3 regions of the Cellulosimicrobium sp. 72-3 genome follow, and region 2 is predicted to be linked to each of the others. Evidence: riboswitches for the same ligand, from Rfam matches in the RefSeq annotation. Region 2 holds a riboswitch; each other region holds the start of a gene.
What was found. Region 2 has a riboswitch for thiamine pyrophosphate ahead of HKK73_RS09145 (ECF transporter S component). Riboswitches for the same ligand answer to the same signal wherever they lie in the genome.

Region 1 (5,735 bases), 1.2 Mb from region 2:
CGCGCCGCGTCCGTCCCGCCCAAGAAGGACGGCGACCCGGTCAAGCAGACCGCGCAGGGCTCGGCGGCCGCGGCGGAGTCCGGTGCGGGCACCGTCGACGCCGACGACCGGACGCCGGCGGCGAAGGCCTCCTGAGGTCGCGGCCGGGCCCCGGCCCGGCCGTCGTGCCCGACGACGAGGGGCGAGCCGCGCGTGCGGCTCGCCCCTCGTCGCGTCCAGGTCCCGGGCGGGCGGCCGTCGTGCCGACGGGCCCGGAGAGCGCCGCGCGCGCGGTAGATTCGGCCCGCGCCCCCATGGCCCAACTGGCAGAGGCGGCCGGCTTAAACCCGGCGTGTTCCGGGTTCGAGTCCCGGTGGGGGCACCATGCCGACGGGCGGTCGGCTCCGCGGCGCCAGGCCTCCCCGGGCTAGGACAGCCCCGTCGGGCCCTCCGGCTCGGCCGGGGGAGCGGCCTCCTGGCCGAGGATCACGACGGTGCCGTCCGGGTCCTGTACGCGCGCGACGCGCTCGCCCCACGGCTGGTCCGCGGGCGGTTCCAGGACGGGCACGCCCGCGGCCGCGAGGTGCTCGACGGCGCGGTCGCAGTCGTCGACGTACACCCACAGCACGACGCGGGTGTCCGCCGGAGGCGGGTCGCCCTGCCCGAGCCCGAGCGGTGACCCGCCCACGCGCACGCTCACGTAGACGGGCGGGCCGTCGTCGGGGAACGCGTACTCGACCGTCCCGCGCAGCAGGTCGCGGTAGAAGCCGAGGGACCGGTCGAGGTCGGCCACGGTGAGGACGGGGAAGAGGCTGCGGAACACGGTCGCTCCTCGGTGCGCTCGGCGGGTCCTCCCATCGTGCGCCTCGTGCCCCGGCCGCGCGCCCCGTGCCCGGGGCGCCGCGCCTCAGCGCGCGAGCAGCTCCTCGGTCGTGGTGCCGGGGACGGACAGCGTCACGCGCGTGCCCCACGGGTCGTGCACGACGACGGAGCGGCCGTCGTCCGCGTGCTCCAGCCCGCGGGAACGGAGGCGGGCGACGAGCGCGTCGAGGTCCTCGCGGCCCGGCACCGTGACGGCGACGTCGCCGAGCCCGAGGCTCGCGGCGCGGGGCCCGGCGCCCGCGCTGTTCCACACGTTCATCGCGACGTGGTGGTGGTACCCGCCCGCGGACGCGAAGAGCGCCCCGCTGTACCCGGTGAGCGTCGCCTCGAAGCCGACGGCGTCGACGTAGAAGGCGTGGGCGGTCGCGACGTCGCCGACCTGCAGGTGCACGTGGCCGACGCGGCCCGCGAGCGAGGGGCCGGCGTCGAACGTCTCCTGGTCGAGGTGCGTGCGCAGGTAGGCGTTCGGGTCGAGGAACGTCGTCGTCATGAGGATCTGGCCGTGCTCGCGCACCCACGTCTCGCGGGGGCGGTCGGTGTAGAGCTCGACGCCGTTGCCCTCGGGGTCGGTGAAGTAGAACGCCTCGCTGACGAGGTGGTCGCTCGACCCGACGAAGGTGCCGCGGCGGTCCTGCGCGGCGCGGTAGACGGTCGCGGCGAGGCTCGGGCCGTCGTCGAACAGGAAGGCCGTGTGGAACAGGCCGGCCTGGCGCGGGTCGACGGGCGGCAGCCCGGGCGTGTGCACGAGGCGCAGCATGGGTGTGCGGCCGCGGCCCAGCACACGGTGCACCTCGGCGCCGCGCGACCGCTCCTCGAGCGGGGCGAGGGCGAACGCGCCCGTGTAGTACGAGGTCATGAGCTCGAGGTCGCCCACGCGCAGCGTGACGGCGTCCATGCTCGTGGACGGGGACAGGAGGCGGTCGGTCGGCGCGCCCGGCGTGCTCGTGGTCATGTCTGCTCCAACTTGTTGTCGCTACAACTATATTCCCACACCGTGGCGAGGGCTCCCGCACCGGCGCCGTCCTTGCTAGGGTCGGCGCGAACCACGCGGGGCGTCCCGCCCGGGCCACGGCCCGGGCCGAGGGACTGAGACGAGCGGTACGGCCGCCCGGACCCGTCGAACCTGATCTCGCTAGCACGAGCGGAGGAACGTGGGCATGACGACGCCTGCTGCCATCACCCTGAACCCTGTCCTCGCGGACGACCCGACCGCGCTCGTCCGGCAGGAGGAGACCGGCTTCACCGCCGACCTCGCCCGCCGGTACGCGGACCTCTTCGAGACGTTCTACGACCACCCCTTCCTGGCCGGGCTGCGCGACGGCTCCGTCGAGCCCGCCGCGGTCCGCCACTACGTGGGCCAGGACCACCAGTACCTCACGGCCTACCTGCGCTGCTACGGCCTCGGCATGGCCCTCGCGCCCGACCGGTCGTGGGCGGCCTACTTCCACGACAAGGCCGGCTTCCTCCTCGACGACGAGTCGCACGCGCACCACGCGATGTGCGACTTCCTCGGGGTGACGTACGAGGAGGCGCAGACGCACCGCCTCGCGCCCAGCGCGCAGGCCTACGTCGACCACATGACGGCGGCCGGCCGCGACTCGCTCGGCGTGCTGCTCGCCGCGCTGCTGCCGTGCCCGTGGACCTACATCTGGTCCGCGCGGCGCTTCTGGCTCGGCGAGCGCCAGACGACGCCCGGCGCCCTCGGCGACGACCACCCGCTCGCGGGCTGGTGGCAGTTCTACGCGGCCGAGCGCACCGAGGACGTCCTCACCGACCTGCGCGCACGCCTGGACGCGCTCGCCGCGGACGCGGGCGAGGCGGAGCGCGCGCGCATGGAGCGCGCGTTCGAGCTGAGCTGCCGCCACGAGATCCGCTTCTGGCAGATGGCCTGGTCGCTCGAGCGCTGGTGACCCGCCCGGCCGGGCGCGCGGCCGACGTCGCGCCGTGCGCCCGGCCTTACGCCAGCAGCAGATACCCACCCGGGTGCCTCGGCACCCGGGTGGGCCGCGGGTAGCGTGAACGCATGGACGCGACGAGCGCGGTGCCGGGCACGCTGCCGAACGTGGTGCCGGACGGGGTGATGCCGAGCCCCCGCTCCCGGGCGGGCGGGCGGGCGGAGCCCCTCCTGCGCCACGTCATCGGGGGGATCCTGCGGCGGGCGCGGCTCGCGCAGGGGCGCACGCTCGTCGACGTCGCGGCCGCCGCGCGCGTCTCCACCGCCTACCTGTCCGAGGTGGAGCGCGGGCGCAAGGAGGCGTCGTCCGAGGTCCTCGCCGCCGTGTGCGGCGCCCTCGGCCTGCGGCTCGTCGACCTCGTCGCCCGCACGGGCGAGGAGCTCCGGCCGCTCGCGCCCGTCCGCGTGCTGTCCTCCGCGCGAGAGCGCGGTGCCCTCTCCGCGCCACGGCACGTCGCCCCGGTGGGCGAGCCCGTGCGGGACCTCCCCGTCGCCGAGACCTTGGGCCGTCCGACAGCGCGCGCCGGCGACGTCCTGCTCCTCGCGGCCTGAGCGACCGTCCCCGCCGTGCCGCGTGTCGTGCGCGGGCCGGGCGTCGTGCGCGCCGCTACCGTCGGTCCATGACGGAGCCGCAGACCGCGCACGGCACGGCAGCCCAGGACGTCCCGGCCCTCCAGGACCTCGTCGACGACGCCGCGTTCCTCTCCCACGAGCACCAGCTCCACCTGACGGACCTCCACGGCGACGACGCCTGGGCCGCCGACCTGACCACCGGGGTCTTCACCTTCACCGCGCCCGACGGCGGGACCGCGACGTCCCGCCTCCAGTTCCTCGGCACGGCCGCGCCGGGGCCGGGCACGTGGATGTGGGCGTGGCAGAACGTCAACGGCTTCCCCGAGGCCGTGCTCACCGCCGCCGAGAGCACGCGCCGGACCGGGCTGCGCGAGGCCGCCGAGCCGGAGCTCCCGCTGGCCGACGACCTCGCTCACCGGCTCGCGCTCGCGGCCAAGGCGGTGACCGGCTCGTTCGCCCACTACAGCGCTCCCGTCGGCGGCGGCACGCGCGCGTGGTTCCTCCTGGACGACGCCGACCTCGCCCTGCCCGCCCCGAGCGTGCCGCGCGTCGTGCGCACGCTGAGCGAGGGGCTGCTGTCCGTCACGGTCGTCGACCACCGGCGCGCCGTCGCGTCCTACGCGAGCGCGCGCGGCCTGCCGGCCGTGGAGGACGGGACCGGCGCCGTCGTGCTGGACGTGCCCGACGGCACCGTGACCGTGCGGTTCGACGAGCGCGGACGGATCGCGGGCATCTCCGCGTCGTCCGGGCGGACCGCCGCGCCCGAGGCCGCCGCGCCCCTGGCCGCCGAGCCCGAGGCCGCAGCGGCGGAGCCCGAGGCCGCGGCGGCGGAGCCCGCGATGCCGGAGCCCGCCGCGGCAGACCCTGCGGCCTCGGCGCCGACGGCGCCCGCGCTCACCGTCCCGGAGTCGCCGGCGGAGGAGCCGGCCGCGCCGGAGCCTGCGCCCGCGGAGCAGGAGCCCGCCGCGCCCGAGCCGACGCCCGCCGAGGCGGCACCCGAGCCGCGCCGCCGGTCGTGGTTCCGACGACGCGGCTGACGACGCGGCTGACGACGCACGGTGTCACCTCCGCGGTCGGGCGTCACGCCGCCGCGGCGAGCTTGCGCGAGGTGACGACGGCGTCCGCGACGCCGTACTCCACGGCCTGGCGCGCGGTGAGCACCAGGTCGCGGTCGGTGTCGGCGCGCAGGCGCTCGACGGTCTGGCCCGTGTGCCGCGCCAGCACCTCCTCCGTCTCGGACCGGATCCGGAGGATCTCCTCGGCCTGGATCGACAGGTCCGAGATCGTGCCCTCCCCACCGCCCGACGGCTGGTGCAGCAGGACGCGCGAGTGCTCCAGCACGAACCGCTTGCCGGGCGTGCCCGCCGCGAGCAGGACGGCCGCGGCCGAGGCCGCCTGGCCCATGCAGATGGTCGAGACGTCGCAGCGGACGAACTGCATCGTGTCGTAGATCGCCATGAGCGCGGTCGCGGAGCCGCCCGGGGAGTTGATGTACAGCCCGATCTCCTGGTCCGGGGCGTCCGACTCCAGGTGCAGGAGCTGCGCCATGACGACGTTCGCGACGCCGTCGTCGATCTCCGTGCCGAGGAACACGATGCGCTCGGACAGCAGGCGGGAGAAGACGTCGAACGCGCGCTCGCCCAGCGGCGTGCGCTCGACCACGGTCGGGATCGTGTAGCTCGCCATCACAGACCCACCTTCCGAGCCGCACGAGCGGGGCGGACGTCGTCGACGCTCTCGACGATCCGGTCGACCATCCCGTACTCGAGCGCCTGCTGCGCGGTGAACCAGCGGTCGCGGTCGGAGTCGTCGGCGATGGTCTCGACGGACTGCCCGGTGCTCTCCGCGAGGAGCCGGTGCATGAGCCCCTTGGTGTAGACGAGGTTCTCCGCCTGGATCGCGATGTCGACGGCGGTGCCCCCGATCCCGGCGGACGGCTGGTGCATCATGATCCGCGCGTGCGGCAGCGCGAACCGCTTGCCCGGCGTCCCCGCGCACAGGAGGAACTGGCCCATGCTCGCGGCGAAGCCCATCGCGACGGTCGACACGTCGTTGGGGATGAGCCGCATCGTGTCGTAGATCGCGAGGCCGGCGCTCACCGAGCCGCCAGGGGAGTTGACGTAGAGCGCGACGTCCGCGCGCGGGTCCTCCGCCGAGAGCAGGAGGAGCTGGGCGCACAGGCGGTTCGCGACGGCGTCGTCCACGGCCGTGCCGAGGACGACGATGCGCTGGTGGAGCAGGCGCGTCGTGAGCTGGTCGTCGAACGAGGAGGCTGGCGGGGCGGCAGCCTCCGCGCGCGGGGTCCGGTGGTGGTCGCCGACGGCGGGTCGGCCGGTCAGGTGCGTGG
Region 2 (5,735 bases):
CAGCGCCCGAGGGGCGTGCTGTGCGGCGCGCTCACGGGGCGACCTCCGCGAGGGCTGCGGGCGCGGTCTCTGGGGGTTCGGCCGCGACGGCGGTGCCCGAGGCTGCGTCGAGCGCCCGGACGAGCGCGCCCGGGTCCACGCCGTGGCGGCGGCCCGTGCGGGCCCACCACGCGAGCAGGGGAGGACGGCGCAGGCGGGCGCGCCGGCACAGCGCGTCGTCGGCCAGCACGGTCGCGGGCGGCCCGAGCGCCACGAGCCGGCCACCGACGACGACGGCGACGCGGTCGGCGAGGGCCGCGACGAGCGCGAGGTCGTGCGTGACGACGACCACCGCGCCGCCCGCGTCGGCGCGCTCGCGCAGCGCGTTGGCGACGCCGTCCGCCTGGGCGCGGTCGAGCCCCGACGTGGGCTCGTCGGCGAGGAGGACGGGCGGGTCGAGCACCGTCGCCGTCGCGAGGGACAGTCGCCGCTGCTCGCCGCCGGAGAGCCGGTACGGGTTCGCGTCGGCGACGTGCGTGAGGGCGAACGCGTCGAGGGTGCGCGCGACGCGTCCGTCGACGTCGTCGAGCCGCGCGAGCCGGGCCGACCAGGCGACCTCGTCGCGGACCGTGCGCGCGAGGAGCTGGTGCTCCGGGTCCTGGAACACCATCGCGACGGGCGCGCCGGGCGCCGTCGTGACCTCGCCCGTGGTCCGTTCGAGTCCCGCCAGCCCGCGCAGGAGGGTCGACTTGCCGCCGCCGTTCGGCCCCACCACTGCGAGCACCTCGCCCGCGCGCATGTCGAGGTCGACGTCGCGCACCACCGGCGTCTCGTCCCGCCCGCGCCGCCGGCGGCCTGTCGCGGCGCGGTGCACCGCGAGGCGACGGGCACGCAAGGCGACCGGGCCGGGCGCCGCCGGGCCGGCGTCCGCGTCACGGGGGTCCGCGTCACGGGGGTCCGCGTCACGGGGGTCGACGGTGCGGGGGGCGGTGCGCGCGAGGTCGACGAGCCAGTCGTCGGTCGCGGGCGCGCCGAGCGGGCCCGGGGCTCCTGCCTGCCGGAGCCGGACGTCGAGCGGCAGCCAGCACCCGAGCTCGGCGAGCGTGGCGGCGTGCGCGCGCAGGACGGCGGTCGTGGGGCCGTGCGCGACGACGCGGCCGGTGTCGTCGAGCACGAGCGTCGCGTCCGGGAGCGTCCCGACGTCGTCGAGGCGGTGCTCGACGAGCACGACCGACCGGCCGGGGGTGTCGGGCGCGTCCCGTCCGGGCGCCCGGACGAGCCCGCCCACGAGCGTCCCGACCTCGTGCGCCGCGGCCGGGTCGAGGAACGCCGTCGGCTCGTCGAGGACCACGAGCTCGGGGTCGGCGACGAGCGCCGCCGCGAGGGCGACGCGCTGCGCCTCGCCCCCCGACAGCGCGTGGGTCGGCCGGTCGTGCAGGTGGTCCGCACCGACGGCGGCGAGCGCGGTGGCGGCGCGGGCGTCCATCGTGCGCGGGTCCGCGGCCCGGTTCTCGAGCGCGAACCGCAGCTCGTCGTCGACGCGGGCGAGGCAGAGCTGGTCGCCCGGCCGCTGCTGGACGAGGCCGACGCGCGCGGCGAGCGCCGCCGGGGTCGTGTCGCGCGGGTCGACGCCCGTCACGCGCAGGTCCCCCGCGACGGAGCCCGGCAGCGTGTGGGGCACGACGCCGACGAGCGCACGCAGCAGCGTGGACTTCCCGCAGCCCGAGGGGCCGAGCACGAGCAGCCCGGTGCCCGCGGGGACGGTGAGGGTGAGGTCGTCGAGCACGCGCGTGCCGTCGTGGCCCACGGTGACGGTCAGGCCGGCGGCGGCGACGGCGTCGGGCAGGTCGCCGGGCACGGCGTCCGGCGTGACGTCCGGTGCGGCGGTCGGTGCCTCAGCCACGGCGGTCAGCCCCGATCGCGAAGGCGTCGAGCGCGCCGGTGCGGGCGAGGGCGTCGCCGAGGAGGCGCGCCGCGATCCCGCACAGCACGACGCACGAGACGACCTGCACGCCGAGCCGGAGCATCGCGTAGTCCTGCCCGAGCCAGCCGAAGCGGACCGCGTTGAACGCGTACGTGACGAGCGCCGCGCTGACGCCCGACGCGACGAAGACCCACCAGCCGTAGCGGCGGTACCGGGTGAGGGCGAAGGGGATCTCGGCACCCACGCCCTGGACGAGCCCCACGAGGACGAGCAGCGGGCCGGCGGGCGACGCGAGGAAGACCACCTCGACGAGCGCCGCGAGCGTCTCGGTGAGGATGCCGACGCCCGGCTTGCGCACGATGTACGTCGCGAGCGGGCCGACGACGATCCACGCGCCGGCGAGCACGTTGGCGGCGAGGTCCGCGAGCGGTCCCATCGCGAGCTGGAGCGGGGCCCAGAGCTGCACGAACGCCCAGTAGACGAACCCGAACACGACCCCCAGCACGGCGACGAGGACCGTCTCGTGGAGGGTGAGGCCGCGGCGTCGGGCACGGCTCGGGGGAGCGGCGACGGCGCGGTCCCGGGGGGCGGGCGTGGGACCCACGCCGTCGGGTCGGTCGTCGGGCGTGGCGGTGGGCGGGGTCGCCCGGGGCGGCGTGGTGCGGGGCTCGGTCATGCGGTTCCCTCCGTCGGGCCCCCGGGGCGAGGGGTGCACGACGGCGCGCCACCGCGCCCCGAGCGGACGGCACGCGCGGGGCGCGGGCACGAGCGCGCAGGGGACGGTGACGTCCGCCCTGCTCCCTTCGCTGGTACGAACCAGATCAGGTTCCACGGGTCTGCAGGGGGGACGGGTGTCCGGCCTGCACTCTCAGCGCTCATGCGCTCCCCGGGGGCGTTCGGCCCGACCCTAGGGCCTGGACGCCCGCCGGACAATCCCGGCGTCTCACCCACCGGGACGCCCGGCCGCCGTGAGAAGGTGACGGCGACGAGGAGCCCGCGCGGACCGGGGACGGGCTCCGACCACGAGGGACGAGGCAGCGCGCATGACCCGAGACAACGATTCCGCCGCGGTCGCAGAGCTGGACCGCCTCGACGAGGCCGTGCGGAGCGCGCCCGCGGGCGACACGTCGGCGCAGATCGCGCTGTGGCGGCAGACGGTGCGCCTCGGCACGTGGTTCTTCATCGCGCGGGGGTCCGAGGACCAGCCCCGTCCGTACGCCGTCGCTGCGGACCAGGGGCCCATGATCTGCCTCTACAGCAGCGCCGCGCGCGCGGACGAGGCGGCCCGGGCGCTCGGTCTGGCGGACGACGAGACAGGCTCCGTGCCGCTGCTCGGGGTACCTGTGCCGGCGGCGATCGACTACGTCGCGTCCTTCGGCGCGGCCGGGGTCGTCGGTGTCGCGCTGGACCACCCGCGCATCGGCCACCACATCCCCCTCGGGAACCTGGCGCTGCTCAAGGCGTGGTCCGCCGACGGCTGACCCGCTCTTGACAGCGCGTTCGAACGTTTGTTCGAATGGCGCGATGCGGTGGGACGGACAGGTGCTCGGCGCGGACGACGGCGCGCTCCCCGGGCTGGAGCGGGTCGGCCTCGTCCGCAGCGTGCGCACGCCCGAGTTCGCGGGCATCACGTTCCACGAGGTCACGGCCAAGAGCGCGCTGTCCAAGGTGCCGGCGATGTCGCGCATGCCGTTCCGGTGGACCGTCAACCCGTACCGCGGGTGCAGCCACGCGTGCTCCTACTGCCTCGCGCCCGCCACCCCGGTGCTGCTGGCCGACGGCGCGCAACGGCCGATCGGCGAGCTGCGTGTCGGCGACGAGATCGTCGGCACCGTCCCGCACGGCGCGTACCGGCGCTACGTGCGTACCCGCGTGCTCGACCGCTGGACCACCCGCAAGCGCGCCTACCGCGTGACCCTCGCCGACGGCACGCGCCTCGTCGCGAGCGGCGACCACCGGTTCCTCACCGAGCGCGGGTGGCGCCACGTCGTCGGCGGTGCCGGGCACCGTGCCCGCCTGGCGCTCGGCGACGTACTCGTCGGGCCGGGCGCCGCGGCGCTCGCGGAGGGGCGGCCCGTCCTCGACGGCCAGGACGTCACCGGCGGCGAGGCGCTGCGCGTCGACTCCCTGGAAGCGCTCGACGGGCCGGGGGAGACGACGGAGCTGGTCGACATCACGACCGGCACGCGCGACTTCGTCGCCGCGGGGGTCGTGAGCCACAACTGCTTCGCCCGCCCCACGCACCAGTACCTCGACCTCGACGCGGGGGAGGACTTCGACCGGGAGGTCGTGGTCAAGGTCAACGTCGACGACGTGCTGCGGGCCGAGCTCGCCCGCCCGTCCTGGGCGCGCGAGGCCGTCGCGCTCGGCACCAACACCGACCCGTACCAGCGCGCCGAGGGGCGCTACCGCCTCATGCCCGGCATCATCGACGCGCTCGCCGGGTCGGGCACGCCGCTGTCCGTGCTGACCAAGGGCACGCTCCTGCGCCGGGACCTGCCCCTGCTCGTCGACGCCGCCTCGCGCGTCGAGGTCGGGATCGGCGTGTCCCTCGCGCTCCTGGACCCCGAGCTCCAGGCGAGCGTCGAGCCGGGCACGCCCTCGCCGCGCGCGCGGCTCGACCTCGTCCGCACGGTCCGGGAGGCCGGTCTGCCGTGCGGCGTCATGGTCGCTCCCGTGCTGCCGTGGCTCACCGACTCGACCCGCGCGCTCACCGAGCTGCTCGACGCCGTCAAGGATGCGGGCGCGACGGGCGTCACGGTGCTGCCGCTGCACCTCAAGCCCGGCACACGCGAGTGGTACATGGGCTGGCTCGCGCGCGAGCACCCGCGCCTCGTCCCCGGGTACGAGCGCGTGTACGCCCGCGGCACGTACGCCTCGACGGCGTACCGGTCCTGGCTGTGGGACCGGGTGCGGCCGATGCTCGAGGCGCGCGGGTTCGGGGTCGCGGGGCACCGCGGCCCCGCGGGCGTCGAGGGCCGGTTCCGCCGCGGCGAGCCCGGCGACCGGCACCGCCGGTCAGGACCGCCGACGGACGGTGCCTACCCGGCCGGCAGCCTCGCCGTCGACCCGGCGCCGCAGGACGCGCGCGACGGCCACGGCGGGGCGCTCGCGGGCATGCCCGTGGACGGCGGCGGGCTCGACGTCGTCGGCGGGGGAGTGGAGCAGGTCCTGTTCTGACCTGTGTCAGGCGTCGGCGAGGCGCGCCGGGAAGCCGCCCGTCGCCACCGGTCCCCAGCGCGTGATCGTCAGCCGCACGAGCGACTTGCCCTGGGTGACCATGGCGGCGCGGTACTCGTCCCAGTCCGGGTGCTCGCCGCCGACGGCGCGGTAGTAGTCGACGAGCGGCTCGACCGACTCGGGCAGGTCGATCACCTCCGCCTCGCCGTCGACCTGCACCCACGGGTCGGAGAACCGCTCGCCCAGGGACAGCAGCGACGCGCGCGGGTCGCGGCGCACGTTGACCGCCTTGGCGCGCTCCGGGTACGTCGACACGACGACCCGACCCGCGTCGTCGACGCCGTACGTGACCGGGCTGAGCTGGGGGCGGCCGTCGGCGCGGGTGGTGACGAGGACGCCGTCGTGCCGGGAGCGCAGGAACTCCTCGAGCTCGTCGCGCTCGACGCGCCGGTTCGTCGCGATGGTGCGTGCCACGGGTCACCCTCCTTCGTGCGGGCGGCGGGCCGGACGGCCCTGCCGCGGCCGGTCGGCCCGTGCGCGCCCGCAGGCGCCGCGCCGGTCCCGGCGGTGCCGCCACGGGACGTCGCGGCGGCACCGCCACGGTATCCGGTCGCCCCCGCCGGTCGAGAGCGGACCGTCGGCCGCCTCCGGT
Region 3 (5,735 bases), 160 kb from region 2:
CCGTGACGGTCGCGCGCACGTCGCGCCGCCACAAGCTGTCGAGCGAGGCCGCGAAGCGGTTCGAGCGCGGGGTGGACCCGCTGCTGCCCGCGGTCGCGGCGCAGCGCGTCGTCGACCTGCTCGTCGAGCTCGGCGGCGGGACCGCCGACCCGGCCGTCAGCGACCTCGACCGCGTGACCGCGCCCACGCCGATCCACCTGCCCGTCGGCGAGGCCGAGCGTCTCGTCGGCGTGCCGTACACGCTCGAGCAGGTCGTCGGGACGCTCGGGGCGATCGGGTGCACGGTCGACGCGGACGACGCCGCCGCGACGGGCGTCGTCGTCGTGACCCCGCCGTCGTGGCGCCCCGACCTCACCGAGCCGGCCGAGCTGGTCGAGGAGGTCGCGCGCCTCGTCGGGTACGACGAGATCCCGTCGGTGCTCCCCGCGGCGCCCGGCGGCCGCGGGCTCACGCGCGAGCAGCGCGTGCGCCGCTCGGTCGCTCGCGCGCTCGCCGAGCACGGCTTCGTCGAGACGCTGAGCTACCCGTTCGTCGGCGAGGGCGAGCTCGACGCGCTGCGGATCCCCGCGGACGACGAGCGCCGCCGGGCGCTGCGCCTGCTCAACCCGCTGGCCGACGACCGTCCCCTGATGCGCACGGACGTGCTGAGCACGCTCCTGGAGACCACGCGCCGCAACGTGGGCCGCGGGCTCGGGGACGTCGCCGTGTTCGAGGTCGGGCTCGTGACGCACCCGCGCCCGGGCGCCCCGGCCGCGCCGTCGCTGCCCGGCGGGGTGCGTCCCTCCGACGACGACCTCGCCGCGATCGAGGCCGCGCTCCCGGCGCAGCCGCGCCACGTCGCGGGCGTCCTGGTCGGTCGTCGCGAGCGGGCGGGCTGGTGGGGCCCCGGCCGGCCGGCGGACTGGACGGACGCGCTCGACGCGGCGCGCCTGGTCGCGGACCGCGCCGGCCTGCGGGGGGACGACGCCGTGCGCGTGGTCGCCGACACCGCGCGGGCCCCGTTCCACCCCGGGCGCTGCGCGCGCCTCGAGCTCGCCGACGGGACGGTCGTCGGGCACGCGGGCGAGCTGCACCCCAAGGTGCTCGAGAACGTCGGCCTGCCCGCCCGCTCCGTAGCGTTCGAGCTCGACCTGTCGGCGCTCGTCGCAGGTGCGTCCGACGAGCCCGTCCAGGCGACCCCGGTCTCCGGGTTCCCGGCGGCGAAGGAGGACCTCGCGTTCGTCGTCGCCGCCGACGTGCCGGCCGAGGCGCTGCGCGCCGCGGTCGTCGAGGGCGCCGGCGAGCTCGCCGAGGAGGTCGTGCTGTTCGACGTCTTCACGGGCGAGCAGGTGGGCGCCGGGCGCAAGTCGCTCGCGTTCTCGCTGCGGCTGCGCGCCGCGGACCGCACCCTCACCGCCGACGACGTCGCGCGGGTCCGGCAGGGCGCCGTGGCCGCCGCGCGCGAGCGCGTCGGGGCGGAGCTGCGCGCATGAGCGACGCACCGGGGGAGGGCACGACGCCGGACGTGGTGCCCGCGCGCACCGCGCTCGTCACCGGGGCGTCGCGCGGCATCGGCCGCGCGGTCGCCGTCGGGCTCGCCGCGGCCGGTCTCGACGTCGCGCTCCTCGCGCGCGACGCGGGCCGGCTCGCCGGGGTGGCCGACGAGATCGCCGCGCTCGCCGGCGCGGGCCGGGCCGTCGTCGTCACGGCGGACGTGACCGACGCGGCGGCGGTGGCCGCGGCCGTCCGCGAGGTCGAGGCCGCGCTCGGGAGCGTGGACCTGCTCGTCAACAACGCGGGCCGGGTCGACGCCGAGGTGCCGCTCTGGGAGGCGGACCCCGACGAGTGGTGGGCCGTCCTGGAGACCAACGTGCGCGGGCCGTTCCTGCTCGCGCGCGCGGTCGTCCCCGGGATGCTCGCGCGCGGCGGCGGCCGCGTCGTCGACCTCAACAGCGGCGCGGGCTCTCACGACATGGAGGGCGCGAGCGCGTACAACGCGAGCAAGACGGCGCTGCTGCGCCTCGGGGCGAACCTCCACCGCTCGGGCCACGCGCTCGGGCTGCGGACCTTCGAGGTGTCGCCGGGCGTCGTGCAGACCGACATGACGGCGTCCATGGTCATGCACGAGGGTCGCACGGAGTGGACGCCCGTCGAGCGCACGGTCGAGATGGTCGTCGCGATCGCCCGCGGCGAGCTCGACGCGTTCTCGGGGGCGTTCGTGCGCGTGACGCACGACTCGCCCGGGTCGCTCCGCGCGGCCGCCCAGGAGGCCGCCCGCGCGGGCGTCGCGCTGCCCGGGCCGGACGGCCGTCGGCTGCGCGTCACGCGCTGGGGCGCCGACGACCCGATGCCGGGAGAGCTCCCCGCCCGCTGAGCGCACGCACCCCGCACGGCCGACGCCGCCCGACCCCCCGGTCGGGCGGCGTCCGTGCGTCCGGGCACCGGGTCACAGCGGGACGCACGTGTCCCGGTCGACCCACACGTGCCACAGGCCCCGCTCGGGGTGCTCGTACTCGAACGCCACGAGCCCGCCTGCGTCGTGCGTGACGACGCCCGTGAGCACGACCCGCCGGCCGTCGCGGTCGAACGTCGTGCAGAGGGCGGGCACCTGGACCGGGACGGGCGCGTCCGGCAGGAAGGGGCGGGTCGCGGGGGCGACGTGCTGCGTCATACCCGGAAAGACGCGCGCACGCGCGTCGTCTCACGCGTCGGGGCGGGTGAAAAGCGCACGGGTCGCCGCGTAGCATGGCCCGCGACACGGGGTGCCCCGCACCGGGGCTGAGATGAGACCCGTCGAACCTGATCTGGCTCGTACCAGCGAAGGGATGTCCGCGCGATGACGCTCGCCCTGCCTCGGCACACCTCCGACCCGGTCCCCGCCCCCGCGGACCGTGATCACCGACCCGACCCGGGCCGTGGGCCCGACCCGGCACCGTCCCGCCCCCGCGTGCTCTCCGTCGCGGGGACCGACCCGACCGGCGGCGCCGGGATCCAGGCCGACCTCAAGGCGTTCTGCGCGCACGGCGCCTACGGCATGGCCGTCACCACGGCGCTCGTCGCGCAGAACACCCACGGCGTGCGGTCGGTGCACGTCCCCGGGCCGGCGTTCCTGCGCGCGCAGCTCGACGCCGTGTCCGACGACGTCGACGTCGATGCCGTGAAGATCGGCATGGTCGCGGACGAGGCGAACGCCCGCGCCGTCGGGGAGTGGCTCGACGACCTCGCCGCGGCGCGCGCCGCCACGGGTGCTCCGCGGCCCTGGGTCGTCCTGGACCCGGTGATGGTCGCGACGTCCGGCCACCGCCTGCTCGACGCGGGTGCCGAGCAGGCCGTGCGCGACCTCGCGGCGCGCGCCGACGTCGTCACGCCGAACCTGCCCGAGCTCGCCGTCCTCGGCGGGCAGGAGCCCGCGACGACGTGGGACGACGCCCTGCACCAGGCGACGTCGTACGCGACCGCGAGCGACGCCGTCGTGCTGCTCAAGGGCGGTCACCTCACCGGACGCACGTCGCCCGACGCGCTCGTCGTCCCCGCGCCCGGGCCGACGACGGGCCGCGCGCCGGGGGCGGTCACCGTCACGACGTTCGACGCCGAGCGCGTCGACACGCCCCACACCCACGGCACGGGGTGCTCGCTCTCGGCGGCGCTCGCGGCGCTGCGGCCGCAGCGCGCGAGCTGGGAGGAGTCCGCGCGCGAGGCGAAGGAGTGGCTCACGGGCGCGCTGCGTGCCGGCGCCGCGCTGCGGGTGGGGACGGGCCGGGGGCCCGTGGACCACCTGCACCGCTCGGCGCCCGTGCGGCGGGGCTGAGCCTGGGCCGACCGGCCGAGCCCGGGCTGCTGCGACGTGCCTGGCCCCGGCCCGCGGGACGCGCTCAGGCCGTGGGGCGGCTCGGTGCGTGGTCGGCCCTGCGGCCGACTCCGCGGTCGGTGTCGAGATCGGCCAGCGCGTCGCGGAGCACGGCGAGCGTCGCGCGCGCGACGGCGAGGCGCTGCGCGGGCGGGGCGTCCGCGGGCCGCGTGGTCACCTTGGCGCCGACGAGCGGGACGGGCCCCGCCGCGGCGAGGAACTCGCGCACCTCGGCCGGGCCGAGCATCGACTCGTCCGGGCCGGGGAGCGCGGGGTCCGGGCCGTGGGGCGGCACGTGCGCGTCCGCCCACGGCGCGCCCCACCGGCCGGGCCGGCCGGCGGCACCGGAGAGCATCGCGCTCGCGAGGAGGCCCGCGCCGGCGGCCGCCCGCGCGTGCTCGACGGGCGTCGCGGCGCTGCGCCCCTCGATGGCGGACCGACCCCAGTTGAGCCCGACGTGCAGGGGGTGGCCCGTGTCCCGGGCCGCGCGCGCGACGGCGGCGATCTCGTCGTCGAGCGCGAGGAAGCCCTTCTCCGCGACGCCCCACGGGCGGGGCGCGTCGCAGTGCTCCACCACGAGCGGCAGCCCGGCGGGCGCGACGGCGGCCAGCTCGGTGAGGCTGCGCGCGAGCGCCGCGCCGGACCCGCGGCCGGGACCGGGCGCGGACTGGAGCTCGACCGCGACGACGCGTCGTCGACCCTCCGCCTCGGCGAGCCGCGTCACGGCCGCGAGGACGCGCGCGACGCCGTCGACCGCCTCGCACCGACCCTCCTCGTCGTCGGACGCGAGGCCGTAGGAGCGGTCGGCCGTGGCGCGGCGGGCCGTCGCGGCGACCGTCGTCGGCAGCAGCGCCCAGTGCGCCGGGAGCGCGGCCGCGGTCGTCGCGAGCGCATCCGTGTCGTCCGGGTCGACGGGGTGCTCGAGGCCGCCGAGGCCGTCCTCGTCGAGGGCGGCGTACCAGCCGCCCGGGTCGGGGACGCCGGCGAGGGCATAGGCGCCGAGCAGGGTCAGGGGGCGGTCGTGCAGGTCGGTCATCGGTCCTCGTCGGTGGTGGTGGGGGATGCCGGGCGGGTCAGGCGCGGGCGACGTCCTGGTCGGCGGTGGCGTACTCGCACGCGTAGCCCGGCGGCACCCAGCGCCACCGTGCCTCGACGTCCTGCACCGCGACGCCCGCGGGCCGGTCGGCGACGCACGCGTCGGCCTGCTGGCGCACCGCCACGGTCACGTAGTAGACGATGAACACCGCGGTGAGCAGCACGGCGAGCACCGTCACGGTGCGGCGCAGCGCGGGGGAGGGGCCGCCGTCGGAGCCGTCCTCCTCGCCCGGGCGCGGCGGCACCCAGTCCCAGCTCACGCGGTCCCGGTCGTCGTGCCGGTCGTGGTCCCGGTCGTGGTGGCGTGAGCGTCGTCCGCCCCGGCGGGACGGAGCAGCACCTTGCCGGTGGTCGCCCGTCCCTCGAGCGCGCGGTGGGCGTCGGCGGCGTCGGCGAGCGGGAACGTCGCGCCGACGCGCGCGTGCAGCGTGCCGCCCGCGACGGCGCCGAGCACCTCGGTCGCGCGCTCGACGAGCTCGGCGCGCGTCGCCGTGTGGTCGGCGAGCTTGGGCCGCGTGAGGAAGAGCGAGCCGCCCGCGTTGAGGCGCTGCGGGTCGAACGGCGGGACCTGCCCGGAGGAGCCGCCGTAGAGGACGAGCGTGCCGCGGCGGCGCAGCGACGCGAGCGACGCGTCGAACGTGTCCTTGCCGACCGAGTCGTACACCGCCGCGACGCCCTCGCCGCCCGTGAGCCCGCGCACGACCTCCGGCAGCTCGGCGGTGAGGTCGGCGAACGCCGTGTACTGGATCGCGTGCTCGGCGCCCGCGCCGCGGGACAGCTCCGCCTTCTCGGGGGTCGAGACCGTGGAGATCAC

Region 1: it holds a riboswitch for thiamine pyrophosphate, as region 2 does, so the genes downstream of both, HKK73_RS14450 (TenA family protein) here and HKK73_RS09145 (ECF transporter S component) in region 2, are expected to answer to the same signal.
Region 3: it holds a riboswitch for thiamine pyrophosphate, as region 2 does, so the genes downstream of both, thiD (bifunctional hydroxymethylpyrimidine kinase/phosphomethylpyrimidine kinase) here and HKK73_RS09145 (ECF transporter S component) in region 2, are expected to answer to the same signal.

What each region holds. Positions count from the first base shown of each region.
Region 1 covers NZ_CP053419.1:3,221,749-3,227,483, reverse strand. The annotation lists gene HKK73_RS14470 (NAD(P)/FAD-dependent oxidoreductase) at 1-135, shown strand, start outside; tRNA gene HKK73_RS14465 (tRNA-Leu) at 288-364, shown strand; gene HKK73_RS14460 (glyoxalase/bleomycin resistance/extradiol dioxygenase family protein) at 407-802, opposite strand; gene HKK73_RS14455 (VOC family protein) at 887-1,813, opposite strand; TPP riboswitch at 1,900-2,028, shown strand; gene HKK73_RS14450 (TenA family protein) at 2,019-2,771, shown strand; gene HKK73_RS19370 (helix-turn-helix domain-containing protein) at 2,885-3,367, shown strand; gene HKK73_RS14440 (DUF6882 domain-containing protein) at 3,436-4,425, shown strand; gene HKK73_RS14435 (ClpP family protease) at 4,469-5,074, opposite strand; gene HKK73_RS14430 (ClpP family protease) at 5,074-5,735, opposite strand, start outside.
Region 2 covers NZ_CP053419.1:2,017,623-2,023,357, forward strand. The annotation lists gene HKK73_RS09135 (energy-coupling factor transporter transmembrane protein EcfT) at 1-35, opposite strand, end outside; gene HKK73_RS09140 (ABC transporter ATP-binding protein) at 32-1,882, opposite strand; gene HKK73_RS09145 (ECF transporter S component) at 1,875-2,579, opposite strand; TPP riboswitch at 2,683-2,802, opposite strand; gene HKK73_RS09150 (hypothetical protein) at 2,947-3,384, shown strand; gene HKK73_RS09155 (Rv2578c family radical SAM protein) at 3,428-5,083, shown strand; gene HKK73_RS09160 (PPOX class F420-dependent oxidoreductase) at 5,090-5,557, opposite strand.
Region 3 covers NZ_CP053419.1:1,855,144-1,860,878, forward strand. The annotation lists gene pheT (phenylalanine--tRNA ligase subunit beta) at 1-1,472, shown strand, start outside; gene HKK73_RS08390 (SDR family oxidoreductase) at 1,469-2,353, shown strand; gene HKK73_RS08395 (hypothetical protein) at 2,426-2,650, opposite strand; TPP riboswitch at 2,728-2,822, shown strand; gene thiD (bifunctional hydroxymethylpyrimidine kinase/phosphomethylpyrimidine kinase) at 2,927-3,787, shown strand; gene HKK73_RS08405 (DUF4862 family protein) at 3,852-4,862, opposite strand; gene HKK73_RS08410 (hypothetical protein) at 4,900-5,181, opposite strand; gene HKK73_RS08415 (quinone oxidoreductase) at 5,178-5,735, opposite strand, start outside.